DNA from 4 places in the Bacillus sp. EB106-06-01-XG163 genome. Region 3 is predicted to be linked to each of the others. Evidence: riboswitches for the same ligand, from Rfam matches in the RefSeq annotation. Region 3 holds a riboswitch; each other region holds the start of a gene.

Region 1 (4,214 bases), on a different contig from region 3:
TTCTTCCTAAATCCTTGAGAAAATTGTTAATAGAGGAGTTCGGAGAGTCAATTTTAAATATTGCTCCTTTAAAAGTGCAGCATTCTGAGCAAGTTACAAAAGTCTTATTTGAAATTTCAGGAGACGAAAAAATAGAAACGGTTAATATGAAATATAAAGCCGGTTGGGAGTCATTTTGTATATCCTCGCAGTGCGGCTGTCATTTTGGCTGTAAATTTTGTGCAACAGGAGATATTGGTTTAAAACGCAATTTAACGTCAGATGAAATGACTGACCAAATTTTGTACTTTCACTTAAAAGGACATTCAATTGACAGTATTTCTTTTATGGGAATGGGAGAAGCATTAGCGAATGTACAAGTTTTTGATGCTTTACATGTGCTTACAAATCCGAAGTTGTTTGCTTTAAGCCCTCGCAGGTTATCTATTTCGACCATAGGTATTATTCCGGGCATTAAAAAAATCACTCAGGATTATCCGCAGGTCAACCTGACGTTTTCATTACATTCTCCTTTTAATGAACAGCGAAGCAAGTTAATGCCGATTAATGAACGCTACCCGTTATTGGAGGTAATGGACACATTAGATGAGCATATACGTGTGACCTCAAGAAAAGTTTATATTGCTTATATTATGCTGCCGGGAGTTAATGATTCTATTGATCATGCGAATGAAGTAGTAAATCTTTTAAGAAGCAGATATAAGAGAGGGAACTTGTTCCATGTAAACATCATTAGATATAACCCGACTGTTAGTTCACCTATGAGATTTGAAGAAGTAAATGAGAAACAAGTTGTAAACTTCTATAAAAAATTAAAGTCAGCAGGAATTAACGTGACCGTCAGAAGTCAATTTGGCATTGATATAGATGCTGCTTGCGGACAATTATATGGAAATTATCAAAAAAATAAGAACCAATAAATCAGGTGCAGAACTCGGTTTGACTTCATATTATTTCATTTGATAACATAAAATGGTTATTGTGATTGAAAAAAAGATACCCGTTTTTATAAAAAAAGGAGTCATAACGTTGCTGAAAAGGTTTTTTCTTGTTTTTCTTACACTGATAATGTCTATATTTGCTGTATTCGCGGCTGCTGAAGAGTCTCCCGGCGATCGTGTCATTTCTTTTGACGAGCCTATGATTTTATTGATCTCACTCGGAATCATCTTATGTTTGTTCATTCCTCCATTCGTCATGTCCTTTTTTGGCAGTTTGGTTGTGAGAATCATATCCGGAGTCTATCAATGTTTTATCGTCCTCACGTTTGCGGGGCTCATTCCGATTGGATTTCTGATCCCCAATGGCTTTTTGACAATTCTTGCTGCCGTACTGGGGACTTTGGTCAGTTCAGCGAGTGTTGCCGTGACCTTATTCGTTGGCAGGAAAAAAGAGGCCGGAAGGTTTTAAAACTAGTGGGTAAGCTGCAATATTGAAGGGAAAGTCATTGTTTGACTATTTATATGGAATAGCATAGAATTAAAGTAAATATTTATAAAAAGTCACTAGGGGAGCTTTAATAGCTGAGAAGAGACAATACGTCCTGACCCTTTGAACCTGATTTGGTTAATACCAGCGTAGGGAAGTGAAAAATTAGAGAGATTCTTTATCTTATCTATATTTAAGCCACTTTCCATAGAGGAAAGTGGCTTTATTTATTTTGAAAGGGTGATATGAAGTGGCGACTAAAAAAGTTTTTCTGGCAGGGCCTTTTAAAAGTTTAGTAGATGAGAAAACTGGATTGATGAGTGCGTATGAGAGGGGAAAGCTGGAATCATTAATTTCCTTTTTTGAGAATGAAGGATGGCTGGTTCATAATGCTCACAAGCGGGAAGGGTGGGGGAAAGATTTCATGACACCCCTTCAATGCACTAAAATTGATTTTGATGAAATAAGTACTTGCGACCTTTTTGCAGCATTTCCCGGATCACCCGCTTCTCCTGGAACACATATAGAAATTGGATGGGCTTCCGCCTTGAAAAAAAAGATCGTGCTATTTCTAGAAAAGGACAAGGATTATGCTTTCTTAATTCAAGGGTTACATGCAGTGGCGGATGTTGAGTACATCAGCTATAAAGATACAGATGATTTATTAGAGAACATTAAAAATACCTTTGCAGCATATAAGGCGGAATCTCAATGAGAAAGAGAACTTTTCATGAAGCATATACGGAAACGCTGTATGACATCTATCACAACCCTGAATTTTTCAATTCACCGCGCGGACAAAAAAGCAGAGAACAATTGAACTACCATCTGACTCTGGAAAATCCAATAGAACGTGTCACTTATTTATCCTCAAGAAAAACCAATATCGTGTTTAATTTTGCTGAAGTGCTATGGTATTTATCGGGGAGTAACGACTTAGATTTTATCAGTTATTACAATAAAAAAATGCCTTCATACTCAATGAATAAAAAAACATTAACAGGCACTGCGTACGGGCCTAAAATATTTGAATTCGGAAATGCAAAACTAAATCAATGGAATAGAATAAAAAATCTTTTGACACAAGAAGATATTGATTCAAAAAGGGCATTTATTCAAATATTCGATGCTTCGGAACTCTTCGTTTTAGAAAATATAGATGTTTCCTGCACAATCGGTTTGCAGTTTTTTGTGAGGGAAGGCGAATTATACATGTCTTCTGTCATGCGTGCAAATGATGCTTTTCGCGGGATGATCAGTGATCTTTTCTCATTTACCTTCATGCAGGAATTAATGGCCAGAGAACTGCGTGTAGAAGTCGGAGAATATTTTCATAATGCGGGATCAATCCATATTTATGATTCAGATCATGAATGGGCGAAAACGGTGCTTGAAGAAGCTGAAAATCACCATGATATTCCGGAATTTGAATTTCCGAAAATGCCTGAGGGAAATAACTGGCCGTCCATTGAAACAGTCTTAAAGTACGAAGAATTACTTAGGAAAGATCAAATTTCTATGACTAAAAACGATATTGAAATGCTTGATTTACCTGATTACTGGAAACAGATTCTTTTCCTTTTCAGTATATACCAGCATATTGCATATAAACGGGATATGGATCATTCTCTATTTCAAAGTTTACTTCCTATATATCAATTTTTCGTCAGGAATAAGTGGTTTCATTATTTCTCAACTGAGCAAAAGGAGGAAATTCAATGAAAACTTCATGGAAAGAAGACAGTGTTGCTGGTAAATTCGATGCTTATAATGACGTTTTAGAACAAACGTTAGGTTTTGAGTTTGTTTTTCGTACTTTTGATAAAGCGGAGATTAAAAAGGTGCTCGATTTCGGATGCGGTCCAGGAAAGGTAGCTTATAGGCTGGCTGACAGAATAGGCTGCAATGTGATCGCAGTCGATGAATCAAGGAAGATGTTAGATATAGCAAAGGCAAAAAGACAACATCCTCATGTGGACTATCATTTAATTGAACACGATAATCTTTCCTTCTTACCAGATCACTCAGTTGATGCTGCAATGGCCTGTTATGTTTTTATTAATACGGATAGTGACCAGCGTATCAAAGGTATCATAGATGAAATTTTTCGTGTGTTAAAACCAGGAGCTTCATTTGTCATACTCGATACGAATCCTGATTCAACCGGAATTGAATTTTCAACCTTCCGCAATGGAATACCGGGGAAAGAATATTCTTACGGAGAAGAAAGAAATGAATGGCTCCATGTTCCCGGACAAGCAGATTTAATTTTAAATGATTTTCATTGGCCGAAGTCAATGTATTATAAACTATTAACTCATGCAGGTTTTGAAAATGTAACTTTATCAGAACCAACGTTAAACGATATTGACCAAGAGCATGTAAAAGCCATAGAGAAAGAGTTTCAATTTAATAATTGGAAATGTGAAAAGGAATATCCGCCTTTTGTCATTTTTAAAGCAGTGAAACCTGCCTGAAGGAGGAGTGTAAGTTGACGGATATTTATAAAGCGCTTTCGATTGCTGGGACTGATCCTTCCGGAGGGGCGGGAATTCACGCGGATTTAAAAACATTTCAGGAACAAAAGGTATATGGAATGGCAGTTATTACATCAGTTGTTGCACAAAATACACTTGGTGTGAAAAGTTTTGAGGAGATGTCTCTTCAGAATATATCTCAGCAAATAGACTGTGTCATGGATGATATAAAACCGGATGCTGTCAAAACCGGTATGCTTGCAAGTATAGGAATTATTGAATTGCTGGCAGAAAAGTTAAAAGACGCAA
Region 2 (4,214 bases), on a different contig from region 3:
CTCGAAAAGCGGATTATCAAAAGACTGAGAAAAGAGTTTAACAAAATGGTGTAAAATTTTTTCCATCTGACAGCCCTTACTGCCGCAAGGATTGCCGTCGCCGGATGTTTATTTCTGTAAAATGGCGGTGCATATTTTTCCCACCCGAGGAGATACTTAACGTTGTACAGCAGCTCCTAGTGGGAGGGAAAAACGTGTCAAGAAATAAAGTCGAAATTTGCGGGGTGGATACCTCCAAATTACCGGTGCTCAAGAATGAAGAGATGAGAAAGCTGTTTAGGCAATTACAGGATGAGGGCGATGATTCAGCGAGGGAAAAGCTTGTAAACGGCAATCTGCGCCTTGTCTTAAGCGTCATTCAGAGGTTTAACAACAGAGGAGAGTATGTTGATGACTTATTTCAGGTCGGCTGCATCGGACTAATGAAATCCATTGATAATTTTGACCTAAGCCATAATGTTAAGTTTTCAACATACGCTGTACCGATGATCATCGGAGAAATCCGCAGATATTTGCGGGATAACAATCCGATCCGCGTCTCGAGGTCGCTTCGCGATATCGCATATAAAGCGCTTCAAGTAAGAGAGCGGTTAATCAGTGAGACAAGCAGGGAGCCGACAGCAGAGGAAATCGCCAAAGTTCTTGAAGTGCCCCATGAAGAAATTGTGTTTGCCCTTGACGCCATCCAGGATCCGGTTTCACTGTTTGAGCCGATTTATAATGACGGCGGCGATCCGATTTACGTGATGGACCAGATCAGCGATGAGCGCAATAAGGATACACAATGGATTGAGGAGCTGGCTCTGAAAGAAGGCATGAGAAGACTGAACGAACGGGAAAAAATGATTTTGCGAAAGCGCTTTTTCCAAGGGAAAACCCAAATGGAAGTCGCTGAAGAAATCGGCATATCCCAAGCTCAGGTCTCAAGGCTTGAAAAGGCAGCCATTAAACAAATGAATAAGAATATCCATCAATAACGGAAAAAGCCTTTAAACCTTGTTTAAAGGCTTTTTTCATGCGATGGTTTACGTTTGCAAAAAAGTGATGTATTCTAATGTGTAAAAGTTTTTAGAAAATTTAAACAAAGTAAACGGGGGAAACTGCAATGATTTTACAGCTGGACAGTGTGTCATTAAAAAGAAACGGGAAATGGATTTTGAAAGATATCAACTGGCGCGTCGAGAAAAACGAAAATTGGGTGCTGTACGGATTAAACGGAGCCGGAAAAACGGCTTTGCTGAATATGTTATGCTCTTATTACTTCCCCACTTCAGGAGAGATGCAGGTGCTCGGCCATCAATTCGGCAAAACAGAGCTCGGTGACAGGCTCAGAAGGAAAATTGGCCTTGTTTCGGCAGGTCTTCAGCACAAATTATATGCCGCGGACTCCGCTTTTGAAATCGCCCTCAGCGGCGCGTACGCCTCAATCGGGCTGTACGAAACTCCGAGTGAGCAGGTAAGGGAAAAAGCGATCGGTCTTCTGAAGGATTTGGGTGCCATCGGTTACGCCGACAGACGGTATGAAACATTATCACAAGGGGAAAGACAGAGAGCGCTGATTGCGCGGGCGCTTATGGCTGATCCGGAACTGCTGATTTTGGACGAACCCGTGACGGGTCTTGATTTTATGGCAAGGGAGCAGCTGCTGGACACGATTACGTCGATCGCCGAAAAAGAAAATGCGCCGTCCATCCTTTATGTCACCCATCACGCTGAAGAAATTCTGCCGGTATTTGATCAGGCGCTGCTTTTAAAACAGGGCGAGGTGTTCGCCTCCGGGAAAATCAGGGACATGCTTTCTGACGAGCGGCTTACAGCGTTTTTCGATATGCCTGTCAATGTCTTATGGAACAATGGCCGCCCGTTTTTAACACGTGCAAAAGAGGCATCATCCGTAAAATAACATAAATTCACCCTGGGGGTGCTGCCATGCGGCTGAGAGAGACGTTGTCTCAACCCTTAAAGGACCGGATCCGGATCATGCCGGCGGAGGGAAGCGGTGAAAAAAGCGGAGGAAGACCCGTTTTTTACCCGTTTCATTTCATGAATGAAACGGTTTTTTTGATACAGCCAAAGGGGAGATTTCCAATGCATCAGATTGATATGCTGTTACACCAGGCGGAGAAACGGCGGCACGACTTCATACATATTGCTGAAAGATTGATAGCCTTTCCGACTCCGGCCCCGCCAGCAAGAAATACGGCAGAAGCCCAAAAGTGGGTGGCCGGCTTTTTAAAAGAAACGGGCTGCTCGGTCGATATGTGGGATGTGTATCCGGAAGACCCGAATGTAGTCGGTGTTTTAAAAGGGACAGATTCAAGCAGGCATCAAAGCCTGATTTTAAACGGACACATTGATGTGGCAGAAGCCGGGGGCGAAGACTGGCACTCTGACCCGTTTCAGCCGCACGTAAAAGATGGCATGCTGATCGGAAGGGGCGCCGCTGATATGAAAGGGGGTTTGGCGTGTGTTCTCTTCTCTCTGAAGCTGATCCATGATGCCGGCATTGAGCTTCCGGGCGACCTCATTGTACAGTCTGTAATCGGAGAAGAAGTCGGTGAGGCGGGGACGCTGGAATGCTGCAAACGCGGCTATCACGCGGATTTTGCGGTTGTCGCGGATACGAGCAGCCTGCATATTCAAGGGCAGGGCGGTGTCATCACCGGCTGGATAGAATTGAAAAGCAAACAAACATTTCATGACGGCATGAGGCGCAATATGATTCATGCGGGCGGAGGCACATTCGGAGCGAGCGCCATCGAAAAAATGGCGAAAATCATCGCTGCCTTGGGAGAGCTGGAGCGCCACTGGGCGGTAACGAAAAGCTATCCCGGTTTTGCGCCCGGCACCAATACGATCAACCCTGCCGTCATTGAAGGCGGAAGACACGCAGCGTTTGTCGCCGATGAATGCCGGTTATGGATCACCGTCCACTTTTATCCGAACGAAACGCACGAACAAGCAGCCGCAGAAATCGAAGACTATATTAATCGTGTCGCTGACAGTGATCTGTGGCTCAAAGAAAACAGGCCGGTGTTCAAATGGGGCGGATCTTCGATGATTGAAGACAGAGGAGAGGTGTTCCCGGCGCTGGAAATCGACCCGGATCATCCGGCAGTTTCTGTCTTGGCTGCATCACACTCAGCCGTCAGAAAACAGGAGCCCGTCATTGATGTTTCCCAAACCGTAACTGACGGAGGGTGGCTTTATCATGCCGGGATTCCGAGCGTCATATACGGTCCCGGCGATTTAAAAAACGCCCACTCCGTAAACGAGGAAGTGTCCGTTGATGAGCTTATGGACTATACGAAAATTATGCTGAGATTTATCCTCGCCTGGTGCAGCCGCAAAAAAGATTGCCCGATGTGACAAGGTTCAGCCCGGCCGTTCATATAATAGGAAAAAGAACGGGCAAAGGGCGTGATACGCATGATCAGCATATCTGAATTTCAAATAAAAGATGTGGTAAACGTGTCGAACGGAAAAAAACTCGGAAGCATCGGTGATATTGATATTAACGTGACAACGGGAAAAATTCAGGCGATTATTTTAGGCGGCAGCGGAAAAGTTCTCGGTTTTTTCGGAAAAGAAGAGGAAATGATCATTCCTTGGCGAAATATAGTTAAAATTGGGGAAGATGTCATCTTAGTGCGTGTAAACGAACCAAAGGGGGGAGCGTAATCCTCCCTTTACTTGTAAAAAGCCGGAAATCTCAATGTTTCCGGCACATTTATTTATCTCATTTTTCAATCAGCCGCTAAACGTATGCTTAAAATTGTGTTAAAATGAGTGGGAAATTACGCTTTTTTAATGTTTGTCGAAAGGTTGGATCTCCATGAATACATATCACCCGTTTAGTCTTACCACCCCCTCGGCACTCATGATAGAAGACTGGAACTGTGTGAATCAGCTTAACACAAAGGTCATCGCCGGATTCACAACGAAAAACGGCGGGGTCAGCAATCCTCCGTATGAGTCATTAAATACCGGATTGCACGTCCGGGACGAAGCTCATGATGTTGTGACAAACCGTGAAGTCATAGCGTCCTTATGCGGTACTGATCTGGATTCCTGGGTGTTCGCCGACCAGACACATGAAAACCGCGTCCGGCGCGTGACAGCCGGGGATAAAGGAAAAGGAGCGAGAGACTATTCTTCCGCATTCCGCGGGACGGACGGGCTCTACACGAAAGATGCGAATCTTTTTTTGGCCC
Region 3 (4,214 bases):
CCGCCCGATAAACGGCTTTCCGTCTCTTGTTCCCGGCCTGAGCCCCGCCCAAAACCGGTCTATTTTCATATGTTCGATGGCGGGAAGCATGGTTTTCGCTTTTGCAATGACGGCCTCAATTCCTCCGATGTCAGGCGTATCGCTCCAGTCGTCCTGTTTCATCGTGGCGCCGATGACAAGCCGGCCGCTTTTTCTCGGGACGACATAACAATGATCATGGTAAAGGGTTTTGGTCAGCGGGATATCGTCATTCCACACGGAAAGGCATTCTCCTTTCACAGGAAAAAAAGGCTGTCCCAAGCCGAGCTGGCTGAAAAACCGGCCGCTCCATACACCGCTTGCAACTGCGACTTTGTCAGCATAGACATCCCCGCCGGATGTTGTGATGCAATATTCTCCGTTCACCCGTTTTACGGAGGTGACTTGTGTATGCTCATATATATCAGCGCCATAGCGCCGCGCTCCTTTTGCATACGCTTTGCAGACATAGTACGGTTCGACATGGACATCGTCTTTTATAAAACTTGCGCCGAGAATGTCTTTTGAAGCGTAAGGCTCTTTTTCAAGGGCATCTTCCGCTGAAAGCCAGGTGACGGAAGGCAGATCATCCATCTTCCGCAGACGGGCGATATCTTCTTCGGTATACGCCAGTTTAAGCATTCCGCCGTTATGGCGCCTGATGTCAATGCCGCAAGCTTCCTCAAGCTCTTGCCCCGCCGCTTCATACAGCCTTTGACTGTGCATGGCAAAATCAAAAAACGCATCCCGGTTTTCACATTCCGCATGAGCGCCCAGCATTCCCGCGGCAGCGCTTGTCGTTTTTCGGCCGACTTCTCCGGCTTCAAACAAGACAACGTTCTGCTGCGTCTTCGCCAGCTCATAAGAAATGGCGCACCCGATAATTCCGCCGCCGATCACCGCCGTATCATAGTGCTTCTTCATAATCGGCCTCCCTTACCGCGCGTGCATACCGCTTTGCCGCCTCCTCAGGATTTTCAGCTGAGAAAATACCTGACATGACGGCAATTCCGTCCGGTTTCGCCTGCTTTGTGTGTCCGATCGTCTGCAGTGTCATTCCGCCGATTGCGATGACGGGGATGGAAAGCGTGCGTTTGATCTCTGAAAGCAGGCTGATGCCTCTTGCTTCAAGTCCTTGTTTACATTCGGTTTCAAATACATGGCCGAACACCACATAATCCGCATCTTCCTTTTCAGCTTGGATGGCTTCTTTCAGCGAATGAACCGAACGTCCGATATGAAGATGGGGAAATCTGCTTCGCACCTGCTTTACGGAAAAGCTGCGGGACGGAAGCTGAACACGGTGTATATTGGCAAAAAGCGCGATATCCGCCCTGTCATTGATGATCAATTTGTCCTTATCCGCACCGCCCTTTTTCAAAAGGGTCAAAAGCTGCATGATTTCTCCCGCTGTTTTATCCCGCTCACGGATATGGATAAAGCTTACTTCGCGCTGAATCGAAAGAATATCCTCGGCCAGCTCGGCAACGGGTTTGCGATTATCAGTTACCGCGTGCAGCTCCAAAAGATTCCACCTCTTTTCCGCCCTTCTCGGACCAGCCTTCTTTTTGATAGGCCATTCCCCAAAATTGATATTCATAATAGCTTGAAATCACAAAATTCTCTTTCATTTTCGCGCGGATGTCCTCTGTGCTGTTTTCAGCAATCTCGTCAAAACGGCTGATCTGTTCTTCGACTTGCTGTCTGAACCAGTCTCCGCCGTATGTACCGATCCATTTTTCATAAATCGGATGCTCCGGTTTGCACTCCTTTAAGTGTTCGCCGACTTCATAATAAAGCCAATAACAGGGCAGAAGCGCAGCTAATATTTCTCCAAAATTGCCGCTCATCACCGATCTGTACATATGAGACGTATAAGAATAGGCGGTCGGTGCCGGTTTAAATGCCGCACGCTCTTCTTCCGTAATCCCTAAAAGCTCCGTAAACTCGCGGTGCAGCGCCATTTCCGCTTCATATGTCCCTTGAGCGTGGCCCGCCATCCTGCCCGTCGTAAACAAGTCTTCGGCATATGCGGCGCCGAACGCCTGAACTTTTGCAAAATGCGTCAAATAGTAGGAATCTTGCAGCACGTAATAGCTGAAACGGTCTATCGGCAGGCTTCCGTCACCGATTCCCGTTACAAACGGATGAACAAAACTTCCGTCCCACCATTCGGCAGCCGCCAGTCTGCATTCTTCAGAAAATGTCATCATGTCTTCCCCCCTGATAAAATAAAAAAACCACTTTCCCGCATCGGAAAAGTGGTTTGGAATTTAAATGGATAAAAGGAACCCCAAAAAAATACCGCTCCACTTCCCTACGCAGGTCTGAACCTGTTCAAGTTATGAGGGTCTAAAAGTCTCACTTTTATCTCAGCCCTTATGAAGGACACCCCTAGTGGTCATACGATTAATGATTTATTTGTTATGCCTTCTATATTATCACGAATTGCAATTTGGTCAAGCTTCAAGGATTTTTCTCAGTTCCGACACGTAGTTGCGCGAGCCCGTGACGATGAGACGGTCTCCTGTTTTCAGCCTCGTGTCTCCGTGCGGAACGATGCTGTCCACACCTCTGAAAATCCGGACGAAAATGACATCGCCCATCAGCGGAAATTCCCGCAGAATGATGCCGTTATACGCCGGGTTTTCCAGATTGATCTGATATAACGAAGACTCCTCATTCGTCAGGAGGCTCATCACGCCCGGCGCCTCAATTAATGCGCGCAAGAGCGTCTTTGTAGACAGAAGGATAGAAAAAATACTGATGCCCTCTTCTTTCAGTTTTGTTTCATGCTCAACCGAGCCGACGCTTGCGATGATACGCTCAGTCCCTTTCTCTTTCGCTATTAAGGCGATTTCAGCGTTCACATCTTCATTTCCCGTCGCCACGACAAGAATATCCGTTTTGAAAATACCGTGCGACTCAAGCGTGCCGGGCTCGTAATCAGAAATCGTGTCAACCGAAAAAACGGATTCCGCAAGCGTTTCCCCGGCATTTTCCTGATACACATGGACGACCCGTACTTCATATTCCTCATCGGGCAATTCCAGCGTAACCGGAAGTGTCATTTGGTTGGCGCCGATAAATGTAATGCGCTTTTTTTCCTGCGGCGCACTTTGCCGTTTGTATAATTTCTTAAAGCCGATCGGCGTGATGATGCTGGCAATAACCGCAACTAAAGTCAGCGCGCCGGACATATTGGCGCTGATAATGTGGAGCCTTTCTCCGATCGTAGCCGCCGCGATAACAAGCGACAGCGTGGACGTCAGCAAAAAGCCCGAAGCAAACACGGTTCTATTGTCATACCATTTCTTTAAATAAAACACCGGGAACATCTTGCTGATAAACAGCGCAAGCAGAAGCAGCGGAATCATCGTTAATGTTTTCGGGTCTTGGAAGAGTGTCCAAATATCCAATTTCACCCCGACCATGACGAAAAAGATCGGAATTAAAAACCCGTAGCCGAAGGAATCCAGCTGTTCCACCATTTCTTTATTCGGAGACAGAAGCGATACCAGAACGCCTGCCAAAAACGCGCCGAGAATATTTTCCGCCCCGAGAGATTCCGATAAAGCGACAAGCACGATAATCAGTGTGAAAATGGCTCTCGTGCCGATCTGCACGGTGCCTTTAGACATCGACTGCACAAATGAACGGTGTTTAAAGATCCTGCCGAAGAAATACAGCACGACCCCCGCGGCAAAAAGGATCAACAGAAGCCACATATTTCCGCTGTCTTCTCCGTAAAGAGAAGAGAAGAAAGCGAGCAGAATCATCGTAGCCAAGTCCGCGATAACGGCGACAAGCAGGATGATCTGGCCGATATTGGAGTTCATGATCCGTTCTTCCTTTAAAGTCGGGACCACCACACCGAGTGATATCGTCGAAATAATAAGCGTCATTAAAAATGCGTTTTGAATAAAACCGGCTAATACAAAGGCATAGGACAGCAGCAATGATAAAATAAAGATGCCGAAAAAGATAATCAGTGCGGCAGAAAACGTGTTGGGCGCTTCCTTGCCGTTCGGAAGGAATTGTTTTTTCTTCCCTTTCTCAAATGAAGAAAAATCAATTTCCAAGCCGCTTAAAAACATTAAAAAGATAAAGCCGAGAACAGACAGCGTCTCCAGCCACGTGTCTCCCTGAACGACAAGATTCAGGCCGCTTTTTCCGATAATAAGCCCCATGATGAT
Region 4 (4,214 bases), 120 kb from region 3:
ATGAGCTTGGCCGCGGCAGAAAGAAGCGTTGTTTTTCCTGTTCCGTTAGGGCCGGCAATCGCGGTGATTGAACCTTTTTTTACGGAAAAGCTCACATCCTGAAAAATGACGTCTGCCCCTCTTGAGAATGACAGCTCGTGAACGCTCAGCGCGTCTTCTGCCGAAAGCGCGGCGGGCCGGGGTTCGGGCAGAGACGGTACAGATTCTTGAAACAGCTTTTCTTTACACAATGTAAAAGGAATGCTGACGTGCTCCTGCAATGAGATCACACGCGGAATCGGAATGCCGAGCTGCATCAGCTCTTCAATCTTTGTTTCAAAGATAACGTCCGTCTCTCCGTCCATCACCTTCTGACCCGTTTCGTCAAGGACAATCGTCCTGTCCATCCACGGCGCCCAATGATCAAGCTGATGTTCGATAACGAGAAGGCCGAAGCCTTTTTTTGCTTGAAGATCTTTGATCAGCCGCGCCAATTCACGTGCGGAATATGGATCAAGCTGTGCCGTCGGTTCGTCCAAAATAATGAGTTCCGGTTCCATCGCAATGATACAGGCAAGCGCCACTTTTTGTTTTGAACCGCCTGACAGCGAAGCGATCGTTCGCGTTTTCAAATGAGTGATCTCTAATTTTGCCAAAACGTCATCGATGATTGCGTCCATATCTTCTTTTGTATATTGCAAATTTTCCAGGCCGAAGGCGATTTCATCTTCAACCGTCAGCATGCAAAACTGCTGGTCCGGATCTTGAAACACGACGCCGATGGATCTGGCGGCGGGTTCTGTCAGATGTGAAAGAGGTGTTCCGTATAAAGAAACGGTTCCCGATTGAACCCCATCGCATGCTTCCGGGTACAGACCGTTTAAACAGAGAGCGAGCGAGCTTTTGCCGCATCCGCTCGGCCCGAGCAATAAAGCCCGCTCTCCTTTCCGGAGCTGAAAGGACACGTTTTGAAGAATCGGCTTTTCATCCTGATCATAAGAAAAGGTAAGACGGCCGGCCGATAGAAGGGGCTCAGATGCCTGCATCTTGGTTCACCTGTTTCTTTTTCTTCTTGAATTGTTTTCCGAGCGCCATGCCGTTCAGCACCCCTGTGTAAGCCAGCGCATCACTGATTGCTTTGCCGAGAAGGCCGGCAAGAAGCGCACCTGAGATCAGACGGATGAGAAGCATGACGGCTAATAAACCCGGATTCAAAACAGAGTATCCGGAAACGAACAAGTCATAAATGAAGCTCGTCACAGAAGACCCCATACCGGATAAAAGAAGCACGGGCAGGGTATACACCCGCCAGCGTGTCGCAAAAAAGACCGCTTCCGCACCGATTCCCTGTGCGATCCCGATCAGAATCACCATCGGTCCTGACGGATTTCCGAGTAAGCACTCCACAAAAGCGGCGATGATTTCAGAAACGAGAGCCGCTCCCGGTTTTTGAATAATGTACGCGGCAATTACCGAGACGATAAACCAGATACCGTAAATCGGTTCATAGCTCATCCGGCCGAAAAACCCTGCCGCTATATTGCTTGCATGAGTTGATACTAAATAAATGACAGCAAATACAACACTGATGACGGACATGACGACAATTTCTCTCATTTTCCAATTTTTCATTGTGATCTCCTGCTTTCTTATCGGATAGTCGTATGTATGAAAGAGATGATTTTACAGGCGGTTCATATTCAGTTTCATATTGCGGTGTCCTCCCCCGTTTTTTAATGAAAAATAAAAAACTGCATATCCGAGGGAATATGCAGCAGCAGAACGAAAACGCATGGGGAAAAACCCTGCGCTCCGGTCAATCTGCACTTCCCCACGCTGGTATTATCCAGATCGGGTTATAAGGGATCAAAACACGCCTGCCGCATGTTTTATCTCAGCCGATAACAGCACCCCTAGTGCGTTTCCTATACAGTTTTTTATGATGACATCATCATAGTTGATCATGTCTGATTTGTAAACAGCCTTTCTTCAAACAGAGTTTGGAATCGGACCGGATGATCATTCATAAAGATAAGTAGAGCCCTTTTGATCAAAAGGAAACGGAGGACATCTATGTTTGTTCATACAGTGCAGTCTGGTGACTCGTTATTTTCCATCAGCAGAAAGTACGGATACCCTGTTGACAGCATCAGAAGCGTCAACGGGCTTGAGGAAACGAATATCGTTCCGGGGCAGGCGCTTTTAATCCCTCTTAATGAATATACGGTTCAGCCGAATGATACGTATGCCGTTATCGCAGGTAAGGCTTATGTGCCGCAGATGCAGCTGATGCAGGCAAACCCGGATATTCCGCCGAACCGGCTGCGGGCGGGTATGAAAGTGAAGATTCCTGATATCTCTAACTATCTTGCGGGAACCCTGCAATTTTATGTCATTCGGACGCCTGAAGCGGATAGAGAGCTAATTAATGATTTTGCGCCGTATTCTTCGGCGATTTCTTTGTTTGAATATCATTTTGGCCCGAATGGAGATATCATTAACGATTTAAACGACAGAACCGCAATAGAAACCACATGGCAGAACAGAGTGCGTCCGCTTGCCGTCATTACGAATCTGACAGAAGGGGGATTCAGTCCGGAATTAGCCCATCAAGTGCTGCAAAATCCGACGGCAAGAACGAATCTCGTCAACAATATCGTCTCCTTAACCGTAAGAAAGGGATACGGCGGTGTAAATATTGATTTTGAACGGGTCAGAGAAGCTGACAGGGACCTCTTCACAGGATTTCTCCGGCAGTTAAAAACCCGGCTTTCAGAGCATCAGCTCGCGTTAACGATATCGGTTCCGGCGAAAACAAGTGATGCAGTGCCGTGGCTGAGGGGATATGATTACGGCGGAATCGGAGCCGTGGTCGATTATATGTTCATTATGGCGTACGACTGGCACCACGCCGGCAGTGAGCCGGGACCCGTGGCGCCTTTGACAGAGGTCAGGCAAACGATCAATTTTGCCATCAGCAGGGTGCCGAGAAGAAAAGTGATTCTCGGTGTTCCGCTATACGGGTATGATTGGGTGATTCCGTACCGTCCCGGAACGATCGGATCCGCCATCTCCAATCAGCGCGCCATGGAAACGGCCATGAAGCACCAATCAGTGATCCGTTATTCCCAGCAGGAGCGTTCCCCTTACTTCCGGTATACTGATGAAAATGGAAGAACGCATGAAGTGTGGTTTGAGGATGTGCGGAGCATGAGTGAAAAAATGGTTCTCGTCCGGGAGTTCGGACTGCAGGCGATCGGCGCGTGGCAATTAACGCTCGGTTTCAAACCGGGCCCGTGGCTGCTTAGGAACTTTTTCACGATCCGAAAAATATAGCTGCATGTCCCGCTACGCAAGTAATTTTTTTTCCTATGATAACGGGTCTTCTTTTGGACAATCTAAAATTGAACAGGAGGTCTGTCATATGAAGAAAAGGGAAGAGCAGTATATCAACGAGGCTGAGTATGTACCGCATCCGACAAAAGAAGGGGAGTACGCGCTCATGCTGCATGAATCCTATCATTTCCTTTCAGAAGAGGATGAAAGCGATTTGCCGGAATAAGGGCTTTATGCCTTTATTCCGTTTATTTTATAGGTATGTGCTGAAATCACAAATTTAAGGTTGACACATTCCTTTTTTTTCTGTAATCTCAGTGTGTCAATTCAAATAAGAACTTCGTTAGGTGAGGCTCCTGTATGGAGATACGCTGCTGCCCAAAAATGTCCAAAGACGCCAATGGGTCAACAGGAATCATCGACATAAGGTGATTCTTAACGCAGCTGGATGGCTGTCCTATGCCATACAGTGCTAAAGCTCTACGATTGGAGGCCCCGCACGTTTATTTGCCGTGCTTGTTTTCGCCTTCATATCAGAAGGTTTTTTTTATGCCTCAAAACGTACACGACTGAGCATGATAAGGAGGTGCGGAGTATGGATTCTCCCCATTCGAGTATGTCAGAAGAAGTACCCATATACAGCCAGATAACCAGTGACGACATGATGAGGAGACAAACCGCCGCACTTCCCTTGACGGACGGCGCGTCTCCGTAAAGGAGGTACGAGTCCCGATGGTCCAAAACATGACCTATGACGAACTCATATTACGCATTATCATTTTATTGCGGGACGGAAAAATAAAAGAATTCCGAAACATGATAGATGAGCTTCAGCCCTATGACATGGCATTTTTGTTTAAAGAAATGCCGGAAAAGCACCGGGCCCGTTATCTGTCATA

Evidence for each region. A riboswitch is a leader RNA that binds a small molecule or an ion and turns the genes downstream of it on or off. The one in region 3 is predicted to bind thiamine pyrophosphate.
Region 1: another riboswitch for thiamine pyrophosphate. It lies ahead of AC3WTF_RS10240 (TIR domain-containing protein); the one in region 3 lies ahead of tenA (thiaminase II).
Region 2: another riboswitch for thiamine pyrophosphate. It lies ahead of AC3WTF_RS01620 (acetylornithine deacetylase); the one in region 3 lies ahead of tenA (thiaminase II).
Region 4: another riboswitch for thiamine pyrophosphate. It lies ahead of AC3WTF_RS06005 (ECF transporter S component); the one in region 3 lies ahead of tenA (thiaminase II).

Annotation. Positions count from the first base shown of each region.
Region 1 is NZ_JBYTDS010000007.1:49,652-53,865, reverse strand. Features, by position in the region: gene AC3WTF_RS10250 (Cfr family 23S rRNA (adenine(2503)-C(8))-methyltransferase) at 1-920, shown strand, start outside; gene AC3WTF_RS10245 (YdeH family membrane protein) at 1,030-1,410, shown strand; TPP riboswitch at 1,498-1,601, shown strand; gene AC3WTF_RS10240 (TIR domain-containing protein) at 1,679-2,143, shown strand; gene AC3WTF_RS10235 (thymidylate synthase) at 2,140-3,150, shown strand; gene AC3WTF_RS10230 (class I SAM-dependent methyltransferase) at 3,147-3,905, shown strand; gene thiD (bifunctional hydroxymethylpyrimidine kinase/phosphomethylpyrimidine kinase) at 3,920-4,214, shown strand, end outside.
Region 2 is NZ_JBYTDS010000001.1:409,413-413,626, reverse strand. Features, by position in the region: gene sigE (RNA polymerase sporulation sigma factor SigE) at 1-54, shown strand, start outside; gene sigG (RNA polymerase sporulation sigma factor SigG) at 195-977, shown strand; gene AC3WTF_RS01625 (ABC transporter ATP-binding protein) at 1,106-1,903, shown strand; TPP riboswitch at 1,908-2,012, shown strand; gene AC3WTF_RS01620 (acetylornithine deacetylase) at 2,089-3,369, shown strand; gene AC3WTF_RS01615 (YlmC/YmxH family sporulation protein) at 3,430-3,681, shown strand; gene pgeF (peptidoglycan editing factor PgeF) at 3,836-4,214, shown strand, end outside.
Region 3 is NZ_JBYTDS010000004.1:156,179-160,392, forward strand. Features, by position in the region: gene thiO (glycine oxidase ThiO) at 1-942, opposite strand, end outside; gene tenI (thiazole tautomerase TenI) at 926-1,543, opposite strand; gene tenA (thiaminase II) at 1,521-2,228, opposite strand; TPP riboswitch at 2,316-2,424, opposite strand; gene AC3WTF_RS06740 (monovalent cation:proton antiporter family protein) at 2,478-4,214, opposite strand, start outside.
Region 4 is NZ_JBYTDS010000004.1:32,143-36,356, reverse strand. Features, by position in the region: gene AC3WTF_RS06010 (ABC transporter ATP-binding protein) at 1-1,025, opposite strand, end outside; gene AC3WTF_RS06005 (ECF transporter S component) at 1,012-1,611, opposite strand; TPP riboswitch at 1,791-1,904, opposite strand; gene AC3WTF_RS06000 (glycoside hydrolase family 18 protein) at 2,053-3,315, shown strand; gene AC3WTF_RS05995 (transcriptional regulator SplA domain-containing protein) at 3,404-3,541, shown strand; M-box (ykoK) riboswitch at 3,648-3,813, shown strand; gene mgtE (magnesium transporter) at 4,048-4,214, shown strand, end outside.